Regions from separate parts of the Enterobacter nematophilus genome, predicted to be linked through region 1. Evidence: predicted binding sites of a transcription regulator. Region 1 holds the regulator's gene; each other region holds the start of a gene.
What was found. Region 1 encodes CRP, which controls carbon source genes, mostly activating them, when cyclic AMP is high. Its sites were predicted from a motif close to ATGTGANNNNNNTCACAT; they were not measured.
Positions count from the first base shown of each region.

Region 2: the regulator CRP is predicted to act here: its motif matches at 2,567-2,584, upstream of OSH03_RS05260 (ABC-F family ATPase).
Region 3: the regulator CRP is predicted to act here: its motif matches at 2,274-2,291, upstream of udp (uridine phosphorylase).

Region 1 covers NZ_JAPKNE010000008.1:21,863-26,147, reverse strand. Annotated here, with positions in the region: gene argD (bifunctional acetylornithine/succinyldiaminopimelate transaminase) at 1-50, shown strand, start outside; gene OSH03_RS18000 (YccS/YhfK family putative transporter) at 47-2,134, opposite strand; gene crp (cAMP-activated global transcriptional regulator CRP) at 2,192-2,824, opposite strand; gene OSH03_RS17990 (OsmC family protein) at 3,136-3,540, shown strand; gene OSH03_RS17985 (phosphoribulokinase) at 3,607-4,285, opposite strand, start outside.
Region 2 covers NZ_JAPKNE010000001.1:1,108,670-1,112,954, forward strand. Annotated here, with positions in the region: gene OSH03_RS05255 (glycoside hydrolase family 31 protein) at 1-678, shown strand, start outside; gene OSH03_RS05260 (ABC-F family ATPase) at 866-2,461, opposite strand; gene ldtB (L,D-transpeptidase) at 2,684-3,604, shown strand; gene OSH03_RS05270 (GntR family transcriptional regulator) at 3,647-4,285, opposite strand, start outside.
Region 3 covers NZ_JAPKNE010000013.1:58,823-63,107, reverse strand. Annotated here, with positions in the region: gene rmuC (DNA recombination protein RmuC) at 1-1,249, opposite strand, end outside; gene udp (uridine phosphorylase) at 1,389-2,150, opposite strand; gene OSH03_RS21230 (dienelactone hydrolase family protein) at 2,406-3,212, shown strand; gene metE (5-methyltetrahydropteroyltriglutamate--homocysteine S-methyltransferase) at 3,256-4,285, opposite strand, start outside.

The sequences.
Region 1 (4,285 bases):
ACGGGTTAGCCCGCTTTGCCGCGGCGGTCGCGAAGATCGTTCAAGGCTAATACTCGGTTCGCTTTAACCGCCGCGTTAACCAAATGCCGTGATGCGGGCGCTGACGCCATGCCACCGACGAAATGGTGTGCATGGTGTTCAGATGCCCCAGCACGCGCTGCAAATGCTGCTCCAGGGTGCTCATCGGCCCGTGGGTCAGCGTCTCCGGTGCTTCCAGAATGTTCGAGTCGCCCGACTCGCCCGGCGCGTCATACTCCAGACGCTGCTGACACCTCTGCAGGGCAATTTCACAGGACTGCAAATAGCGCTGCGCCAGATCCGGCGTCAGCATCGTGTGCTCGCGCGCCAGCGTCGTCATGGCGTTAATGTGCTCGACGATAAACTGGCTGTGCGTCACCCACAGCTTCATGTCTGCAAGATAGTGTGAGTTAAAGCCCGGCTCCTGCATCGCCTGATTCAGCGAGTTGAACAGGGCGTTATGCGCCTGGTTGACCTTCATACGTTCGTAAGCAAGCGGGGAAGGCTGCGGATCGTCGCTCAGGATCAGACGAATGGCCTGCTGATCGGCTTCCAGCGCGTCGTGGGCGTTCTGCCTCAGCAGCCCGCTCTGCCACTGCGGCCACAGCCAGACCATCCCGCCAAAGGCGATCAGGCAGCCAATCAGCGTGTCGATCAGCCGGGCAACGATGAACTGTTCGCCGTTAAGCGTAAGCAGCTGCAGGGTGTATACCGCCGTCACCGTAAAGCCCACCATCGCCCAGCCGTAGTTTTTGCGAATGATGAGATAGCTTACCAGGGTGATCGCCAGCATGCCTGCCAGGGTATAGCCCTCTGGCACGTGAAAGTGCAGCGTCACGCCCGCAATGATCAGCCCCGCCATCGTGCCGCCTGCCCGGTGCAGAATGCGCACTCGCGTGGCGCCATAGCCGTTCTGGGTAACAAACAGCACGGTCATTAAGATCCAGTACGGTTTCGGCAGGTGGAGCGCTATGCCCATCAGGCTGGCGATACTGAGCATGACGCTAATTCTTGCGGCGTTGCGCAGGGCGGAAGATTTCAGAGACAGGTAGCTTCTCAGCGCCGGCAGCAGCGGCAGACGTTTTTGTTTATCCGCCATCAGGTCACGGGGATAAAGCGGTCGCTGGGTGCGCAGCACGCGGGCGATGCGGCTGAAGTGCCAGGCAGCGAACTGGCCGACCGGGTTATCCGGGTGCTGGCGGGCAATTTTCTCCAGCGCGCCGAGCTGTTTGTCCATGTTAAAGCGCGTGGGGTAACGGTGGTAGAGAATATCATCGGCCAGCACCCGCAGGCGCGCGGAGACGGTCTGCGCGTTCCAGCGGATCACCGCTTCGGCATGGCTGCGCTCAACCAGCTTTTGCACCTCCTGCGGGTGGTGAAGGCTAACGGAGATATGCTCCTGAAGGTCCAGCCCCACCTGGAAGGTGCGCAGCAGCCGTTTATATTCGTGGTTCTTGTTGGCGGCGAGCATATGCAGCTGCTGATAGCACTGGCTTATCAGATCCACCACCTTTTGCTGGCGCGTCAGCAGCGGCGGTAAGGATTTTTCCGGATCGGTATGCTGGGTGAGCAGGGTGTATTTGGCTTCGCAGTAATCCGCAAGCTGCACGTAGAGCAGGCTCAGCGATTCGCGCAGCGGCTGCTCCCGCCACAGCCAGAACCAGAACCAGTTAAACAGCCCGTACCACAGCGTGCCGAGGGCGTAGATCAGCAGCGGCTCCCACACGGGCATATTCCCGGCGAGGCTCAGGGTGAAGATGGCCGCAATGAGTGACGCGGGAAGCAGACGGGCATGGAGCGAACTGATTTCGGCGGTGACGCCGAGGGTCATCGCCAGCACGGTCAGGATCAGCGGCAGGGGAATATCGCGAGCCAGCAGAAGCTGCACCGCGAGGCTACAGCCTGCAAACAGCGAACCGCCAATTATCAGGCGTTTGAAAAAGCGTTTATGGGGCGTATCCAGACCGGCAATGTTGCAGCAGGCGGGCACGAGGGAAAACAGCAAGCCCTGCTGAAGATGTCCCAGGATCAGGCCCACGGCCACGGGAAGACACAACACCAGCGTTTGTCGCAGTGCGTAGTTAACTTCCGGGTGATATATCAGCCTGCGCCACATGGGGAAAAGAGACAAAAACGGCGTGACACCTCGCGATGGCACGCCGTTTGAGCAGGATTAACGGGTTCCGTAAACCACGATGGTTTTACCGTGGGCGGAGATCAGGTTTTGATCTTCCAGCATTTTCAGGATACGGCCCACGGTTTCGCGGGAGCAACCGACGATCTGACCAATTTCCTGACGGGTAATTTTAATTTGCATGCCGTCCGGGTGGGTCATCGCGTCTGGCTGTTTCGCCAGGTTCAGCAGGGTCTGCGCGATGCGGCCGGTCACGTCCAGGAAGGCGAGGTTACCCACTTTCTCTGACGTCACCTGCAGACGGCGCGCCATCTGGGAAGAAAGACGCATCAGGATGTCAGGGTTTACCTGAATCAGTTGACGGAATTTCTTATAAGAAATTTCAGCCACTTCACATGCTGTCTTTGCACGAACCCAGGCGCTACGTTCCTGGCCTTCTTCAAACAGGCCCAGTTCACCGATAAAATCGCCCTGGTTCAGATAAGAAAGGATCATCTCTTTGCCTTCCTCATCTTTGATCAGCACTGCCACCGAGCCTTTGACGATGTAATACAACGTTTCCGCTTTTTCACCCTGGTGAATCAGCGTGCTCTTCGATGGGTACTTATGAATGTGGCAATGAGACAAGAACCATTCGAGAGTCGGGTCTGTTTGCGGTTTGCCAAGCACCATGCGCTGTTATCCTCTGTTATAAGCTGTCACCAGAGTCATCAGATGCATCCGGACTCTGGGGTTGCAATCGAATTCTTACCCATACCCTGGGAAGTCGGCTGTCGTAACGTTTCGCAGCCAGTAAAGTTTGATGTCCTCTGCATACATGTGTAACGTCAATGTATTACTGTAGCATCCTGAGTGTTTTAGCATAGCTTTCGCCGCGTGTCTCCTGGTGTCTCGCTTCAGCATGATGCAGGTCGCCTTCCATTGCGAGAAATGTAACGCACGCGTAATCTGTCACCAAAAATGCAACGTTGGAGTTAATGAATATGCAAGCGCGCGTGAAGTGGGTTGAAGGTTTAACGTTCCTGGGCGAGTCCGCGTCAGGACACCAGATTTTGATGGATGGTAACTCCGGCGATAAAGCGCCGAGCCCAATGGAAATGGTGCTGATGGCGGCAGGTGGATGCAGCGCGATCGACGTGGTGTCGATTCTGCAAAAAGGTCGTCATGACGTGACGGATTGCGAGGTTAAACTCACCTCAGAACGTCGCGAAGAGGCGCCGCGCCTGTTCACCCACATTAATCTGCACTTTGTTGTTACCGGGAAAGCGCTGAAAGACGCGGCGGTTTCACGCGCGGTGGATCTCTCTGCCGAGAAATACTGCTCTGTGGCGTTAATGCTGGAGAAAGCGGTAAAAATCACCCATTCGTATGAAGTGATCGAGGCGTGATTCATGGGGCATCGTGCGTGTTGATGCCCTCATCCTAACCCTCTCCCACGGGGAGAGGGAACATGTTTACGGAATCTGCTTCCCTTCCATCAGTCGCTGAACCAGCGGCGTCATGATGAGCTCCATCGCCAGCCCCATTTTTCCGCCCGGCACCACTAACGTATTCATGTGCGAAATAAATGAGCCCTGCAGCATCGCCAGCAGCCAGGGGTAATCAATGCCGTCAAGATTGCGGAAGTGGATCACCACAAAGCTCTCATCCAGCGACGGGATGCTTTTCGCCGCGAACGGATTGGAGGTGTCCACCGTCGGCACGCGCTGGAAGTTAATGTGGGTTCGGGAGAACTGCGGCGTGAGGTAATTGATGTAGTCTTCCATGGAGCGCACTACCGAGTCCATCACCGCCTCGCGCGAATGGCCGCGCTCGCTCATGTCACGCGTCAGCTTCTGGATCCACTCCAGGTTAACGATCGGCACCACACCGACCAGCAGATCCACATGGCGCGCCACGTCGTGCTGAGGCGTGACCACGCCGCCGTGCAGTCCTTCATAAAACAGCACGTCGGTGGGTTCCGGCAGCGGTTGCCAGGGGGTAAAGGTGCCCGGCACCTGGTTCCACGGTACGGCTTCATCGTAGGTGTGCAGATATTTGCGGGACTGCCCGGTACCGCTCTGCCCGTATTCGCGGAAGGTTTGCTCCAGAAGGCCGAAATCATTGGCTTCCGGGCCGAAGTAGCTGATGTGT
Region 2 (4,285 bases), on a different contig from region 1:
TACCCGGGCGTCACGCCAGCCATTCGCGGCGCGATTGAGCTACGCTATCGCCTGCTGCCGTACCTCTACACCCTACTCTGGCAGGCGCACGCCGACGACGAGCCGATGCTGCGCCCGACCTTCCTCGACCACGAGCACGACGCGCAGACCTTCGAAGAGTGCGATGACTTCCTGCTGGGCCGCGACCTGCTGGTGGCAAGCGTCGTTGAAGCCGGGCAGCGCGAGCGCCGCGTGTGGCTGCCGGATAACGACACCGGCTGGTACGATTTTTACACCCACGCGTGGTATGCGGGCGGCCAGTCCATCGTTCTCGACGCGCCGCTGGAAAAACTGCCGCTGCTGGTGCGCGCCGGTGCCGCTCTTCCGCTGAGCGAACGCATTACCCACGTGTCCGCTGAAAAAGACAATACTCGCGAACTGAAGCTGTTCCCGGTGAAAGGCGTCGGCACAACCTCCGGGCTGCTGTTTGAAGACGACGGCGAAAGCTGGGGCTACCAGAACGGCAATGCGCTGTGGGTAGAATGGGAAATGGTGTGCGACGGTACAACCATCAATTTGAAGGTCAACGCGCGCGGGGATTATCGTCCGGCGTGGAAGGCGCTGAAAGTGTCGCTGCCTGTAGGGGAAAAACGTACGCTGCGGGTGAACGGGGTTGAAGGGGGCGAGTGGGTGGTATAGTGCGGCCTGATGCCCTCACCCTAACCCTCTCCCACGGGGAGAGGGAATAAAGGCACGACGCTTTTCCCTAAGTATTTCGCGCTGCAGGAAGGCGGCAAACCTGTGAATCCCCGGGAGCTTACATAAGTAAGTGACCGGGGTGAACAGGTGAAGCCAACGCATCTGCAGCGTGAAAGACGACGGGAAATTAGCCGTCGATACCTTTACTGCGCAGATAATCTTCGTAATTACCGGTGAAGTCTACCACGCGCTCTGGCGTAATTTCGATCACGCGGGTCGCCAGCGAGCTGACGAACTCACGGTCGTGAGAGACGAAGATCAGGGTGCCCTGATACATCTCCAGCGCCATGTTCAGCGATTCGATCGATTCCATATCCAGGTGGTTGGTCGGCTCGTCCATCACCAGGATGTTTGGTTTTTCCATCATCAGCTTGCCGAACAGCATGCGGCCCTTCTCACCACCGGAGAGCACTTTAGCCGGCTTTTTGATGTCGTCCTGGCTGAACAGCAGGCGACCCAGAATGCTGCGCACCGCCTGCTCGTCGTCGCCTTCCTGCTTCCACTGGCTCATCCAGTCAAAGACGGTCAGATCGTTTTCGAACTCGTACTCATGGTCCTGCGCGTAGTAGCCGATCTGCGCGTTTTCAGACCACTTCACGGTGCCGTTGTCCGGCTGTAGTTCACCCACCAGGGTTTTCAGCAGGGTAGATTTACCCACGCCGTTGGCGCCCAGAATGGCAATCTTCTCGCCCACTTCCAGCAGCAGGTTGAAGTTTTTAAACAGCGGGCCTTCATCGAAGCCTTTGGTAAGCGCTTCCACTTCCAGCGCGTTACGGAACAGCTTCTTGTCCTGCTCGAAGCGGATGAACGGGTTCTGACGGCTGGAGGCTTTCACTTCTTCCAGCTTGATTTTGTCGATCTGACGGGCACGGGAAGTCGCCTGACGCGATTTAGAGGCGTTGGCGCTGAAGCGGCTGACGAAGGACTGCAGGTCCGCAATCTGCGCTTTCTTCTTGGCGTTATCCGCCAGCAGACGCTCACGCGCCTGGGTGGCCGCCGTCATGTACTCGTCGTAGTTGCCCGGATACACGCGCAGCTCGCCGTAGTCCAGATCCGCCATGTGCGTACAGACCATGTTCAGGAAGTGACGGTCGTGCGAGATGATGATCATGGTGCTGTCGCGGTCGTTCAGCGTCTGCTCCAGCCAGCGGATGGTGTCGATGTCCAGGTTGTTCGTCGGTTCGTCAAGCAGCAGGATGTCCGGGTTAGAGAACAGCGCCTGCGCCAGCAGCACGCGCAGCTTCCAGCCTGGGGCGACTTCGCTCATCGGGCCGTAATGCTGTTCAACCGGAATGCCCACGCCAAGCAGCAGCTCGCCCGCACGCGCTTCCGCAGAGTAACCGTCCATTTCGCCGTACTGGGTTTCCAGATCGGCCACTTTATAGCCGTCTTCTTCGCTCATTTCGGCCAGCGCGTAAATGCGATCGCGCTCCTGCTTCACTTCCCACAGCTCCGCGTGCCCCATGATCACGGTGTCGAGTACGGTGAACTCTTCAAAGGCGAACTGATCCTGACGCAGCTTACCGATGCGCTCGTTAGGGTCGAGCGACACGTTGCCGAGCGTTGGCTCCAGGTCACCGCCGAGGATCTTCATGAAGGTGGATTTTCCGCTACCGTTGGCACCAATCAGGCCGTAACGGTTGCCGCCGCCAAATTTGACGGAAATGTTTTCGAACAGCGGCTTACTGCCAAACTGCATAGTGACGTTGCTGGTAACTAACACGGGGAGATTCCTGCGAAAAGTGTGATAAACACGGCATTATGCCACAATTCCGAATTGAGATCCCGTGTTGCGGCAATCCACTAAACTTTAACAAAATCGAAAAAAATGTGATTTCGTACACATCTGAATTCCCTGTTAGCGGGAATGCACATATAATGCGCTCCCATCACAGATTCAGACTTATCAACTCATCGCCTGAATGGCTTAGATACCTCGCACAACATGAACATGAAATTAACAACGCTTTTTGCGGCGGCGTTAGCCGTAGTAGGTTTTTGTAAGACCGCGTCTGCGGTGACGTATCCCCTGCCGACAGACGGAAGCCGTCTGGTGGGTCAAAACCAGGTGGTGACGGTGCCTGAGGGTAACTCTCAGCCGCTGGAGTACTTCGCCGCGCAGTACCAGCTGGGCCTGTCTAACATGCTGGAAGCGAACCCGGGCGTTGACCCGTATCTGCCAAAAGCGGGTACCGTGCTGAATATTCCTCAGCAGCTGATCCTGCCGGATACCGTTCATGAAGGCATCGTGATTAACAGCGCCGAAATGCGTCTGTATTACTACCCGAAAGGCACCAACACCGTTATCGTGCTGCCAATCGGTATCGGCCAGCTGGGTAAAGACACCCCGCTGAACTGGACCACCAAAGTAGAGCGTAAGAAAGCGGGCCCAACCTGGACGCCGACCGCCAAAATGCACGCGGAATACATCGCTGCGGGTGAGCCGCTGCCCGCCGTTGTGCCAGCAGGCCCGGATAACCCGATGGGTCTGTACGCGCTGTACATTGGCCGCCTGTACGCCATCCACGGCACCAACGCCAACTTCGGTATCGGCCTGCGCGTAAGCCACGGCTGCGTGCGCCTGCGTAACGACGACATTAAGTTCCTGTTCGAAAACGTGCCGGTCGGCACGCGCGTGCAGTTTATCAACGAACCGGTGAAAGCGACCTCTGAGCCAGACGGCAGCCGCTACATTGAAGTGCACAACCCGCTGTCTACCAGCGAAGACCAGATCAACAACAACGAGATCGTCCCGATTACGCTGAACAGCGCGGTGCAGTCCGTGACCTCTCAGCCTGACGTGGAAACCACCATCGTCGACCAGGCGATTCAGAACCGTTCCGGTATGCCGGTTCGTTTGAATTAACAGAGCAACATTAAAAAAGCGGGCTTTAGCGCCCGCTTTTTTTTACCCGTTATTCACGATGACAACCCCGCCGTGGTCGTAACGATAATGGCAGTGGGCATACTCCAGCGCTGTGCCGTCCTCCAGATAAATCACCTGCTCCACTTCCAGTACCGGATCGGTCTGCTCGCAGACCAGATGCTCCCTGTCCAGCGCGTTTGGCTTTAGCGCCCGCACCACCCGGTACGACCCCATAATTTTCAGCCCTAGCGTCTCCTGAACGTACTGGAACACCGAACCTTCAAGATGGCTTTTCGTCAGGCCGGGCACCAGATTCATCGGCATCACCGTGGAATCCAGCGACATCGGTTCACCGTTTAATAAGCGCAGGCGAATAAAGTCATAGACAGGCGCATCGGCGTTAATCATCAGCGACGCCTGCTCTTTCTCGTTCGGGAAGCGCAGCTCAAAATGCACCACCTGGCTGGTGACCATGCCCAGATGTTCCCAGGTTTTGGTGGCACCGAAGTAGTCGCTGCCGGAGAGATCCCACTGGGAAAGCTGAAGGAAATTCTTGCGGATGAACGTTCCCTGCCCCTGACGGGTATAGACCAGCCCTTCGACGATCAGCTGGCGCATCGCCTGCTGGATGGTCATCCGGCTGGTGCTGAACTCCGCCGCCAGCGCAAACTGGTCCGGCAG
Region 3 (4,285 bases), on a different contig from region 1:
GGTTGCCACGCCCCGAGGAGAGCTTTTTCATCGCCTGGCGGTAGTTATCCTGCGCTCGATCCAGGCTTTGCCCGACGGAGGACATATCGTCCACGAACAGACGCATTTTGTCGTACAGCTTGCTGGCGCGATCGGCAATTTGCTGGGCATTGCGGCTCTGATGTTCATAGCGCCACAGGTTGGCAATGGTCCGCAAAGCCACCAGCAGCGTGGTGGGGCTGACCAGCATAATGTTATTTTTCAGCGCTTCGGTGATCAGTTCGGGCTGTCTGTCGAGCGCCAGCAAAAACGCGGGTTCGACCGGGATAAACATCAGCACGTAGTCCAGCGAGCGCAGCCCCGGCAGCTGCTGATAATCCTTTCTGCCCAGCAGGCGAATATGGTTACGCACGGAAGCAATGTGCTCCTGCAGCGCCGATTCGCGCGTATAGTCATCTTCGGCGTTGAAGTAGCGCTCATAGGCCACCAGCGTCATTTTGGCGTCAATGACCACATCTTTGCCCTGCGGTAGACGCACGATCACATCCGGCTGCATTCGCGAGCGGGCATCGTTTTCAATACTCACCTGCGTTTCGTATTCATACCCTTCCCGCAGGCCAGAGGCCTCCAGCACGCGGGTAAGTACCACTTCCCCCCAGTTACCCTGGGTTTTGTTATCGCCTTTCAGCGCCCGCGTCAGGTTGACCGCCTCCTGCGCCATCTGGGCATTCAGCTGCTGAAGATTGCGGATCTCATGCGCCAGCGTGTGGCGTTCGCGGGCTTCCTGACCAAAGCTGTCCTGCACCTGACGGCGAAAGCCGTCCAACTGTTCGCGCAGCGGCGTCAGCAGGCTGTTCAGACTCTGGCGATTTTGCTCATCAACGCGGCGGTTGCTGTGCTCGAAAATGCGGTTGGCGAGGTTCTCAAACTGCTCGCTGAGGCGCTGCTCGCTGTTGATCATCTGGCGGATTTTGTCTTCGGCGTGCAGCTGGGTGGATTCCAGGCGGGTAGTCACTTCGCGAAGATCGGCCTCCAGCGAGGTGTTAATATCACGCAGGTTGCGCAGTTCGTTATTGAGCAGCTCGCACTCGTCGCGCCAGTGGTCGCTCAGCGCAAGCTGTTGTTTTGCTGCGCTAAGTTCGGCGACAATCTCTTCACGCTCCGCCAGCTGCTCGGCTTTCTGCTGCGCGTGCTGGTAGCTGGAAATCAGCCAGCCTATCCCCACGCCCGCCAGCGCAATCACCGCATAAATCAGGATTGAGATATCCACAATACCCCCTGCATCAACGTATTACCCGCACAAAATAAGATTGTGCTGTATAAACGTCCAGTTTGAAAGGGTTTTCCTGCGAGGCGCTACGCAAAAAATAAAGGCCGAACGCGTCGGCCTTTTATCTCAGCGAGGAGGACTAGATCAGGCGGCGGGCCGCTTCAACCACGATTTTCACCGCATGACTTTCGGTCTGCTTCATGGTTTCGGCGTTCGGGATTTCCTGCTGGGTACGGTTGACGATAACGCCCGCCACCATACCGGCACGCAGACCCTGGCTTGCGCACATGGTCAGCAGCGTTGCGGATTCCATTTCGTAGTTCATCACGCCCATAGACTGCCACTCTTCCATTGAGCCTTTGAAGCGGCTCACTACGCGGCCTGAGAAGGTGTCATAGCGTTCCTGGCCTGGATAGAAGGTATCAGAGGAGGCCGTCACGCCCACGTGAGTGGTTGCGCCCACGGATTTCGCTGCTTCAACCAGCGCGGTGGTACATTCGAAATCAGCCACTGCCGGGAATTCCATCGGCGCAAAGTGCAGACTTGCGCCGTCCAGACGCACGGATGCGGTTGTCACCAGCACGTCGCCGACGTTGATGTGCGGCTGAATCGCGCCGGTGGTACCGATACGCAGGAAAGTACGAATGCCCAGCTGCGCCAGCTCTTCCACGGCGATAGAGGTAGACGGGCCACCGATACCGGTAGAGCACACAATCACCGCTTTGCCATCCAGCTCTGCGCGCCAGGTGGTGAATTCACGATGGGCAGCCAGCTTGACCGGCTTATCCATCAGCGCGGCGATCTTTTCCACACGCTCTGGATCGCCAGGGACGATAGCGAGCGTAGCCCCTTGTAAATCGTTTTTAGTGAGGCCGAGATGAAAAACATCAGACTTAGACATAGGTGACTCCTCTGTGGGTCGGTTAGTCAGAAGAAGTAAAACGGTACTTTACAGAAGCGGTAAGCATAATTTCGTGACGCATCTCACCATGAATGAAAATGATTGCATTGAATTTCCATCAAAAAGTGATTCACATCACATTAACAAGTTATATCGTCGTGTGCTGCACAAAAGATAGACCGTTTAAGGCACTGTGGGTTGTTAACCTGGTGTCTATATTTACCTTTGCGCTAACTCATTGGTACGGAGAATGCCATGACTGAAAAAACCGGATTTGCACCTGCTGCGGCTCCGCATGCTTCAACCATCGTCTCAACCTCAGAAGAGGCCATTACGGCGGGCGAGACCTCCATCCCCTCTCAGGGGGAAAATATGCCTGCCTGGCACGCGCGACCAAAATCGGCAGACGGCCCGCTGCCCATCGTGATTGTGGTTCAGGAGATTTTCGGCGTTCACGAACATATTCGCGATCTTTGCCGCCGCCTGGCCCTTGAAGGATATCTGGCCGTTGCTCCAGAGCTCTACTTCCGTCAGGGCGATCCGAATGACTACAGCGATATCCCGACGCTGTTCAGCAACCTGGTCAGCAAAGTGCCGGACGCGCAGGTGCTGGCAGACCTCGACCACGTCGCCAGCTGGGCGGCGCGCAACGGCGGCGACCCGCACCGCTTAATGGTCACCGGTTTCTGCTGGGGTGGACGTATTAGCTGGCTGTATGCCGCGCATAACCCGCAGCTCAAAGCGGCCGTGGCCTGGTACGGCAAACTGGTGGGTGAAAAGACGCTGAACTCACCGAAACATCCGGTTGATATCGCTACCGATCTCAATGCCCCGGTGTTAGGGCTATATGGCGGTCAGGATACCGGCATCCCGCTTGATACCGTCGAGACCATGCGTCATGCGCTACGCGCGGCGAATGCAAAAGCGGAGATTGTGGTGTATCCGGATGCCGGGCACGCGTTTAACGCCGATTATCGTCCGAGCTATCACGCGGAATCCGCGAAAGATGGCTGGCAGAGAATGCTGGCGTGGTTTAGCCAGTACGGCGGGAAAAAAGCGTAAAAAAAGCCCGGTGGCGGCTACGCCTTACCGGGCCTGCGCGTTATCAAGCCTGACGCAAATTCTGCGCCGCCTTCACCATGTTGGCGAGCGCCGCACGCGTCTCCGGCCAGCCGCGGGTTTTCAGCCCGCAGTCCGGGTTCACCCACAGGCGTTGCGCCGGAATGCGCTGAGCGGCTTTTTTCAGCAGCGCCTCAATCCACTCCACGCTCGGGACGTTCGGCGAGTGAATGTCGTACACGCCCGGTCCGATTTCGTTCGGATAGTCGAACTCTTCAAACGACTCCAGCAGCTCCATGTCTGAACGCGAGGTCTCGATGGTGATGACGTCAGCATCCAGCGCGGCAATCGAATCCATGATGTCGTTAAATTCGCAGTAGCACATGTGGGTGTGGATCTGGGTGTCGTCCTTCGCCACCGCGGCGTTGATGCGGAACGCTTCCACGCCCCACTGCAGGTAGGCATCCCAGCCGCTGCGGCGCAGCGGCAAACCTTCGCGCAGCGCCGGTTCGTCAATCTGGATGATGCCAATGCCAGCCGCTTCCAGATCCGCCACTTCATCACGCAGCGCCAGCGCAATCTGTTTGGCAATGGTTTCGCGGGTCACGTCTTCGCGCGGGAACGACCAGCAAAGAATGGTCACCGGGCCGGTCAGCATGCCTTTTACCGGCTTGTCGGTCAGTGACTGGGCGTACTTCGCCCACTCAACCGTGATCGGCTCCGGACGGCTGACGTCACCGATGACCACCGGCGGCTTCACGCAGCGGGAGCCGTAGCTTTGCACCCAGCCGTTCTGGGTAAAGACGAAGCCGTCCAGGTGTTCACCGAAGTACTCCACCATGTCGTTACGCTCGGCTTCACCGTGCACCAGCACGTCCAGCCCCAGGCGCTCCTGCTCGATAATCGCCTGCTTGATGTGTTCCGCGATGCCGGTGCGGTAGTGGTTCGCATCCAGGTTGCCCTTTTTGAAGTCCAGACGCAGGCCGCGGATCTCGGTAGTCTGCGGGAAGGAGCCGATCGTCGTGGTCGGCCACGCGGGAAGGTTGAAGCGGGCGCGCTGGGCTTCGGCACGTACC